DNA from 2 places in the Pseudoalteromonas sp. BSi20429 genome. Region 1 is predicted to be linked to the other one. Evidence: predicted binding sites of a transcription regulator. Region 1 holds the regulator's gene; the other holds the start of a gene.
The links. The regulator sigma-54, encoded in region 1, starts transcription at its own class of promoters, with help from an activator protein. The targets are predictions, from matches to a motif close to GTTGGCACGNNNNTNGNNT.
Positions count from the first base shown of each region.

Region 2: a site for sigma-54 is predicted at 3,007-3,025, ahead of P20429_RS15390 (CsbD family protein). Genes of this name have one in related genera too.

Region 1 covers NZ_BADV01000010.1:16,790-21,115, reverse strand. Annotated here, with positions in the region: gene lptC (LPS export ABC transporter periplasmic protein LptC) at 1-443, shown strand, start outside; gene lptA (lipopolysaccharide transport periplasmic protein LptA) at 433-978, shown strand; gene lptB (LPS export ABC transporter ATP-binding protein) at 975-1,700, shown strand; gene P20429_RS17605 (RNA polymerase factor sigma-54) at 1,770-3,269, shown strand; gene hpf (ribosome hibernation promoting factor) at 3,296-3,583, shown strand; gene ptsN (PTS IIA-like nitrogen regulatory protein PtsN) at 3,588-4,040, shown strand; gene rapZ (RNase adapter RapZ) at 4,059-4,326, shown strand, end outside.
Region 2 covers NZ_BADV01000022.1:31,846-36,171, forward strand. Annotated here, with positions in the region: gene P20429_RS15400 ((2Fe-2S)-binding protein) at 1-435, shown strand, start outside; gene P20429_RS15395 (xanthine dehydrogenase family protein molybdopterin-binding subunit) at 432-2,693, shown strand; gene P20429_RS15390 (CsbD family protein) at 2,762-2,959, opposite strand; gene P20429_RS15385 (group II truncated hemoglobin) at 3,240-3,653, shown strand; gene hrpB (ATP-dependent helicase HrpB) at 3,737-4,326, shown strand, end outside.

The DNA.
Region 1 (4,326 bases):
TTGCCAAGCCTGATTACATAGCCATTGAACTCAAACAAACAGCCTATGACGAACAAGGTAAAATTAGCCACAAAGTCACTGCGGCTAAAATGGAGCTATATCAACAATTAGGTTTTACGTTTTTTGAAAAACCTATTTTTACTTTATATAACGAAAAGCAAACGTGGCAAATAAATGCAGACGAAGCAACATTATACGAAGACAAACAATTAATTTTAGAAGGCAATGTGGTTGCCAAAAACTTAACCGATAACGCCATGATAGACAAAATCAATGCTGATAATATTCAGGTAGATATAAAGCTATTAACAATGCGTTCGGAGCAACCCGTTATCATCACTGGACCCAATTTAAAAATCACTGGTAAAGGCCTAGAAGCCGACTTAAAAACCGAAGTGATAAAACTAATTAACCATACGCGAACCATATATTATGACCAATAAAATATTAAAATCACTTATTATTCCTACACTTATACTAGCGTTTAATAGTAGTGCTGCAGAGCAAAACACGCAACCGACTGCAAATCAAATTTCAATAAGCGCCGATAAGCAAGAAGGTCAATTAAAAGCTAATGTCGGGATTTTTGAGAAAAATGTTGAAATTATTCACGGTAATCGCCGTATCACAGCCGACCGCTTAGAAGTACATAAACGCGATGAACTTGGTGATAATAAACAATTATTAATTGCTACAGGTAGCCCTGCGCACTTTGAAGAAAAGCAATCAGATGGCACGACTATGAGCGCCAGTGCTGACGAAGTACGTTATGATGTATCTAAGCGTTTTTTAACGCTTGTTGGTAATGCACAAGTATCGCAAGCGGGACAAAAAATAAATGCTAAAAGCATTACCTACGATATAGAGCAGCAGCTAATCAGTGCCGAAAAAGATGAAAACTCAACTGACCGCGTTCACACAATTTTAGTGCCAATCGAGACTAAAAAAAGTAAAAAAAGCGACAAAGGTCAACCATGAGCACATTAAAAGCAGAGCTATTAGCAAAGAGCTATAAAGGCCGTGAAGTTGTAAAAAACGTCGGCCTTGAAGTCAAAGCTGGCAGTATTGTTGGCTTACTTGGCCCTAACGGCGCAGGTAAAACCACCACGTTTTATATGATAGTAGGACTTGTACCTAGCGACAAAGGTAAAATATCGATAGACGATAACGATATTACTCTTTTACCTATGCATAGTCGTGCTAGATTAGGCATTGGCTACTTACCGCAAGAGTCTTCAATATTCAGAAAGCTGACTGTTTATCAAAACTTAATGGCCATTTTAGAAACGCGCAAAGAGTTAAATAAACAAGCTAGAGAAGACACTCTCGATAAATTATTAGATGAATTTAGCATACAACACATTCGTGATAGCCAAGGTATGGCATTGTCAGGAGGCGAACGTCGTCGTGTTGAAATAGCACGTGCGCTGGCAGCAGATCCTAAATTTATATTACTGGATGAACCATTTGCAGGTGTTGACCCGATTTCGGTATTAGACATAAAGAAAATAATAGAACATCTTAAAAATCGTGGGATTGGTGTATTAATCACCGATCATAACGTAAGAGAAACCCTTGATGTTTGTGAAAAAGCCTACATTGTTTCTCATGGGGAGCTGATTGCATCAGGTACTCCAGAACACGTATTAAATGATAAAACAGTACGCGATGTTTACTTAGGCGAGCAATTTAGGCTGTAACATTTACGCCATGTCTTTAAGCATCTGCTAGTATTAATTATAACAACATAAAAGGATTGTTAGAGATACATGAGGCAATCACTACAGCTGCGCATGGGCCAGCAACTTACAATGACTCCACAGCTGCAACAAGCTATTCGTTTGTTGCAACTCAGTACATTGGATCTCCAGCAAGAAATACAAGAAGCTCTCGACAGCAACCCGCTATTAGAGGTTGAAGAAGCAGACTATTCAGAAGACGCTGCAGGTAAAAACGAGCAAAAAGCAGATACAGATGACATAACTGTTAGCGCATCTGCCGATGATGCTCCAAGCGAATACGAACAAGATAGTGGTGAAGCACTTGCAAAAGACACGCTAAGTGACGACATGGCTATGGATGTTAGTTGGGATGAGTACATGAGTGCCGCCCCAGCAGCATCATCGGGTCCGATGCCTGAAGACGAATCAATATACCAAGGCGCCTCTACTGAAACGCTCCATGAGTATTTAATGTGGCAGTTACAACTAACGCCATTTAGCCCTACAGACGAAGCTATTGCTATTGCGATTGTAGAAGCCGTCGATGATTCAGGTATTTTAACACTAAGCTGCGAAGAGATTTTAGAAAGCTTTAATCAAGAAAACGAAGATGATAACGAAGTCGAACTTGATGAAATTGAAGCTGTATTAAAACGCATCCAACTGTTTGATCCTGTTGGTATTGCTGCACGTAGTTTACAAGAGTGTTTGTGTATTCAGCTTAACCAGTTTGACAAAGAAACACCTTACATTAATGAAACAAAAATGATTTTAACCGAGCATATTGATTTATTAGCTGCTCGTGACTATCGTACATTAATGAAGAAAACTAAGCTCAAAGAAGAAGAGCTTAAAGAAGTAATGACATTAATACATACTCTTAGCCCTAAACCAGCAGATACTATTGTAAGAGAAGAATCTGAGTATGTTATTCCCGATGTGTCAGTTAAAAAAATTAAAGGCCGCTGGGTTGTTGAGTTAAACCCAGATAGCATGCCTAAAATTCGTGTTAATAGCCAATACGCTGCAATGTCTCGCACTGTAAAATCCAGTGGTGACAGCCAGTTTATTCGCTCGCATTTACAAGAAGCTAAATGGTTTATTAAAAGCTTAGAAAGTAGAAACGACACGCTATTAAAAGTAACAAATTGTATTGTTAAGCAACAACAAGGCTTTTTTGAACACGGTCCTGAAGCCATGAAACCAATGGTTTTAAATGATGTTGCTGAAATGGTAGAAATGCACGAATCAACAATTTCGCGCGTAACAACCCAAAAGTATATGCACACACCCCGTGGTATATTTGAGCTTAAATATTTTTTCTCAAGCCATGTAAGCACCGAAAACGGGGGTGAATGTTCATCTACAGCAATCCGTGCGCTTATCCGAAAATTAATCGCAGCAGAAAACTCAGCAAAACCATTGAGTGATAGCAAAATAGCGGATATATTGGCTGAGCAAGGAATTAAAGTAGCGAGACGTACAATCGCAAAATACCGCGAATCTCTGGCTATTCCACCGTCAAATCAGCGTAAAAGTTTGATTTAAGACGCAAAAAAAAGAGGGTAATGCTTATGCAACTAAACTTAACTGGTCGTCACGTAGAATTAACCGATTCACTAAGAGACTATATTAATACCAAATTTGCGAAGCTAGAAAGACACTCTGATCATATTAATAATGTTCATGTCATTCTCGATGTAGAAAAATTAAATCAAAAAGCAGAAGCCACCATACACGTAAGCGGTGCTGAGCTATTTGCCTCTACAGAACATCAAGATATGTATGCCGCCATTGACTCGTTGATCGACAAGCTCGATCGACAAGTAATTAAACACAAAGAGAAGCTTGCTCGACACTAATATGATGAAATTAAGCTCACTTATATGCCAGGACTGCAGCAAAGCTGCGGTCCTTTTTAATAGCAAAAAAAGAATTTTAGAGTTCATTAGCGAACTTGCTCACGACAAACTTCCGTATTTACCGCAACAAGATATTCTTAATGCTTTAATGAGCAGAGAAAAATTGGGTAGTACAGGTATAGGGCGTGGCATTGCCATTCCTCATGGAAGAATGAGCGGTGCAGAAGAGCCTTTGGCTTTAGTACTCGTTAGCGAAACTCCAATAAATTTTGATGCAATCGATAATCGCCCTGTTGATATTTTCGTCGCACTCATCGTACCAGATGGCGATAACCAGCAGCACTTAAAGACTCTAGCAACCATTGCTGATAAACTAAACAACAAAGATTTTTGTAAACAGTTACGCAGTGCAAAATCAGATGCTGAGCTTTACCAAGTTATTGTCAATCAATCATAGTTTTATAAAGGGTGTTAAATGGAGTTAATTATCATAAGCGGCCGTTCTGGTTCTGGAAAGTCGGTTGCTTTACGCGTTGTAGAAGATTTAGGTTATTATTGTGTAGATAATATTCCAGTTAACTTGCTTCCTTCATTAGTTCGCAGTGTGTCTGATAGCTACGATAAAATTGCTGTTAGCATTGATGTGCGTAACATCCCTAAACAACAAGATGAATTTAACGATATTCTTGAATACTTGCCAGGCTTTGCAAACCCTACGTTATTTTATTTAGATAGCGACGATC
Region 2 (4,326 bases), on a different contig from region 1:
TTATGGTATCTCCGAGACGAATTGAATTTAACTGGGCCTAAATTTGGCTGTGGTATGGCTCAGTGCGGTGCGTGTACCGTGCATATTGATGGGGTAGCTCAGCGCTCGTGTGTATTGCCTGTAGCGGCAGTAGCGGGTCTTTCAATTACTACAATTGAAGGGTTAAGCGAGCAGGGCGACCATCCAGTGCAACAAGCATGGGTTGAGCATAAAGTACCGCAGTGTGGTTTTTGCCAGTGCGGCCAAATGATGCAAGCTGCAAGCTTATTAGCTGCAAACCCAACCCCAACCGACGATGAAATAGTAAGTAATATGTCGGGTAATATTTGCCGTTGTGGTACCTACCCGCGTATTCATAAAGCGATTAAGTCGGCCGCTAAAACAATGGCGAGTGTTCAGTATTTTGACCCAAATGAACAAGGGGAAGAAGTATGAACCAAGATAACAAATACTTTGATTTAAACCGCCGTAAGTTTTTAAAAACCAGTGCAATAGGTGCGTTAGTACTCGGTACTTATTTTGTAGGCAGTGCGCCAAGAGCATTTGCGGGTGTGTTAGAGCAGCCATCTGAGCTGGCAAAACGCGCAAACTTATTTATTGCACTGCGCCCAGACGGCATGGTTGAAATAACCTGTCATCGCTCTGAAATGGGTCAGCAAATTCGCACCGCGATTGCACAAATAGTTGCCGATGAAATGGAAGCCGCGTGGGATAAGGTTATTGTTATTCAGGGTAAGGGCGACCCTAAATACGGCGATCAAAATACCGATGGCTCGCGCAGTATTCGCTACAACATGCAGCGCCTGCGTGAAATGGGCGCAAGTGTACGTTACATGATGCAGCATGCTGCCGCTAAGTTTTGGAAAGTCGATCCACAAACCTGTACTGCTAATCAACACGTTGTTACACACAGCTCAGGTAAATCGCTTACTTATAAAGATTTAATCGACTTAGCATTTACAATAACGCCACCAGAAGCTGACAAACTAACACTTAAAACACGCAAAGAATGGCGCTACATTAATACCGGCATGGCGCACATAGATTTAGCCGATTTAGTAACAGGCAAAGCTATATTTGCAGCCGATGTACGCGAACCACAAGCGCTGGTGGCTATAATTGAACGCCCGCCGGTAGTAGGCGGTGTTGTTAAGTCATTTGATGCCAGTGCTACAAAAGCGATAAACGGCGTTATAGATGTTATTGAAATTCCTGCACCAAAAGGCGCGCCGCAGTTTCAGCCAAAAGGCGGCATTGCGATTATAGCTAAAAATACATGGGCTGCATGGCAAGGGCGTAAAGCATTAAAAGTCGTGTGGGATGATGGCAAAAATGGCGATTACAATTCAGAAGAATTTAAAAAGTCATTATTAAAAACAGTACAAACTCCACAGGCAAACATACGTGATAAAGGCGATGCCATGGGCGTGTTGGCTAAATCGAGCAATAAATTGGTAGCTGATTATTACGCACCGCATCTTGCTCAAGCACCAATGGAGCCGCCTTGTGCAACAGCTATGTACAACAAAGACAGTGTTGATATATGGGCTGCTACGCAAAATCCACAAGCCGATATGAAAACAGTGGCGGCAATGCTTGGCATGGATGAGAGCAAAATTAACGTTAACGTTACCATGTTAGGAGGCGGTTTTGGGCGTAAATCAAAACCTGATTTTTCAGCAGAAGCAGCTTACCTTTCAATGAAAGTAGGCAAGCCTATTCGTGTTCAATGGACGCGTGAAGACGACATACAACATGGTTTTTACCATGCAGTTTCGGCTCAGCACATTGAAGCATCGCTAGATAAAAATGGCGCAATAGAATCGTATTTACACCGCACCGCGTTTTCACCAATTACCTCTACCTTTTCAGAAGGGGCGACTACGCCAGGAAGCTTTGAACTGCGCTTAGGATTTACCGATAACCCTATTAACACACCTAACATGAAGTTAGAAAACGGTGATGCGCCTGCCAAAGCACGAATTGGTTGGATGCGTTCTGTATCAAATATTTTTCATGCTTTTGCTATTCAGTCATTTATTGGCGAAGCAGCACACAAAGCCGGTCGCGACCAAAAAGACTATTTACTAGACACGATAGGTCCGAGTCGCATTGTTGATGTAACTGAGCAAAATGCCACATACGATAATTACGGTGGCGATAAAGCGGTTTATCCTTTAGATATTGGCAGACTGCGCCATGTTATTGAAAAAGTAACTGACATGAGTAAATGGGGTCGAGAGCTTCCTAAAGGTCGAGGTTTAGGAATAGCAGCACACAGAAGCTTTTTAACTTACGTAGCTACGGTAGTTGAAGTAGAAGTGTCGGATGCTGGCGATTTAAAAGTAATTAAGTCGTGGGTTGCCATTGATGCGGGTACTGTTGTAAACACCGACACTGTTAAAAACCAAACCCAAGGTGGCTCTATTTATGGGATTACAACTGCAATCAGCGATGGTATTACCTTTGATAAAGGGCGCGTACAGCAAAGTAATTTTCATGATTATCGCGTACCGCGTATGAGCGACGCACCTCTTGAGATTGAAGTTGAAATTGTACAAAGCGATGCACCACCAGCAGGGGTAGGCGAGCCATCTACACCGGTTTATGCGCCAGCATTATGTAATGCTATTTTTGCAGCGTGCGGAAAGCGTATTAGGCAGTTACCGATTGGTAACCAATTAAAAGCGTAGCTAAATAACCTACAGCTTAAACAAAAAAACCGCCAAATGGCGGTTTTTTTAAAAGCGGTTAACGCGGTTTAACGACCTTTTTCAAACTCATCAACTTCACGCTCTGCTTCTTCTTTAGATTTACCGTATTGCTGCTGGATTTTACCAACTAGCTCTGTACGGCTACCTTCAATTTTATCTAAATCGTCGTTGGTAAGATCGCCCCATTTTTGTTGAGCCTTACCTTTAAGTTCTTTCCAATTACCTTCGATACGATCGCTGTTCATAAGTTTATCCTTACTTTAGGTTAGTGAATTAACTGTCAGTTATAAAGTAGCAAGCCTTGTACCAATGAATAATAATGGTTTTATTGTTTTCATTATCAGTTGGTTATATTTTTATGTTGAGCGATTTTGTTTTTAATATTGCGCTATTTATTAAAAAATATACATAGCAGCCTGTAATTATTGCTGACATAAATTAGGCCGCTTTGATGTAACTCATTCTTAAATTTTTGTTTTAAGCTAATATGCAGGTATTAAACAAAGTAGTTAACCTGAGTGAGTTATGAATACAAAAACGTGTGAATACGGAGTGGATGACTGCTCATACAAAATGGCAGGTGAGTTAGCAGGTATTACACAATTGGTGAATGCGTTTTACGACAATATGGACGCTTTAAAAGAGGCTGAACATATAAGGAGTATGCATTCAAAAGACTTATTGGCATCGCGTAAAAAACTTGCTTACTTTTTGTCGGGCTGGTTAGGTGGTCCTAAATTATACGCTGAACATTTTGGTAGTATTAACATACCTCAAGCGCACAAACATTTACATGTAGGAATTGAGCAAAGTGATGCATGGCTTTTATGCATGCAAAAAGCGGTTGATGGGCAACCTTACGAAGCACCATTTAAAATTTACTTAATGCAGCAATTACGAGTGCCTGCAGATCGAATTAGAATGGTGTCGGGTAGTTAATAGCAATTATTAATAAACATCTACCGCGGTGTCGCTGCGGTTTTTTGTTACAATGCCTGCAAAGCAATTTAGGGTAAATAGCTGTGCTGCCGGTTCAAGACATATATCAACAACTCGTTACTACATTACAAAGTAATCCTATTACGTTATTACAAGCGCCGCCTGGTGCGGGTAAATCTACGTGGTTGCCGCTGCAACTAATGCGCGATGGGCATTTTAAACGTATTGTAATGCTAGAGCCTCGCCGTTTAGCTGCTCGTAATATTGCCAGCTACCTAGCAAAGTGCCAAAACGAAAGTGTTGGGCAAAGTGTGGGCTTGCGGATTAGGGGCGAGAGTAAAGTAAGCGCTAATACGCGCCTCGAAATAGTTACCGAAGGCATGCTAACGCGCATGCTGCAAAACGACCCCGAATTAAGCGATATTGATTTACTGATATTTGATGAATTTCATGAGCGTTCAATTGCAGCCGATACCTCACTTGCCTTTGCGCTCGAGACCCAAAGTGCGCTGCGTGAAGGTTTAACCATTATGCTTATGTCGGCAACTCTTGATACTGAGCGTTATACAGCGTTTTTTGACTGCCCTGTAATTCAATCAAGCGGTCGCAGCTACCCAATAGACGAAGTATACATACCCATAAAAGATGAAAGCCGCTGGCTTGATGCAATTCC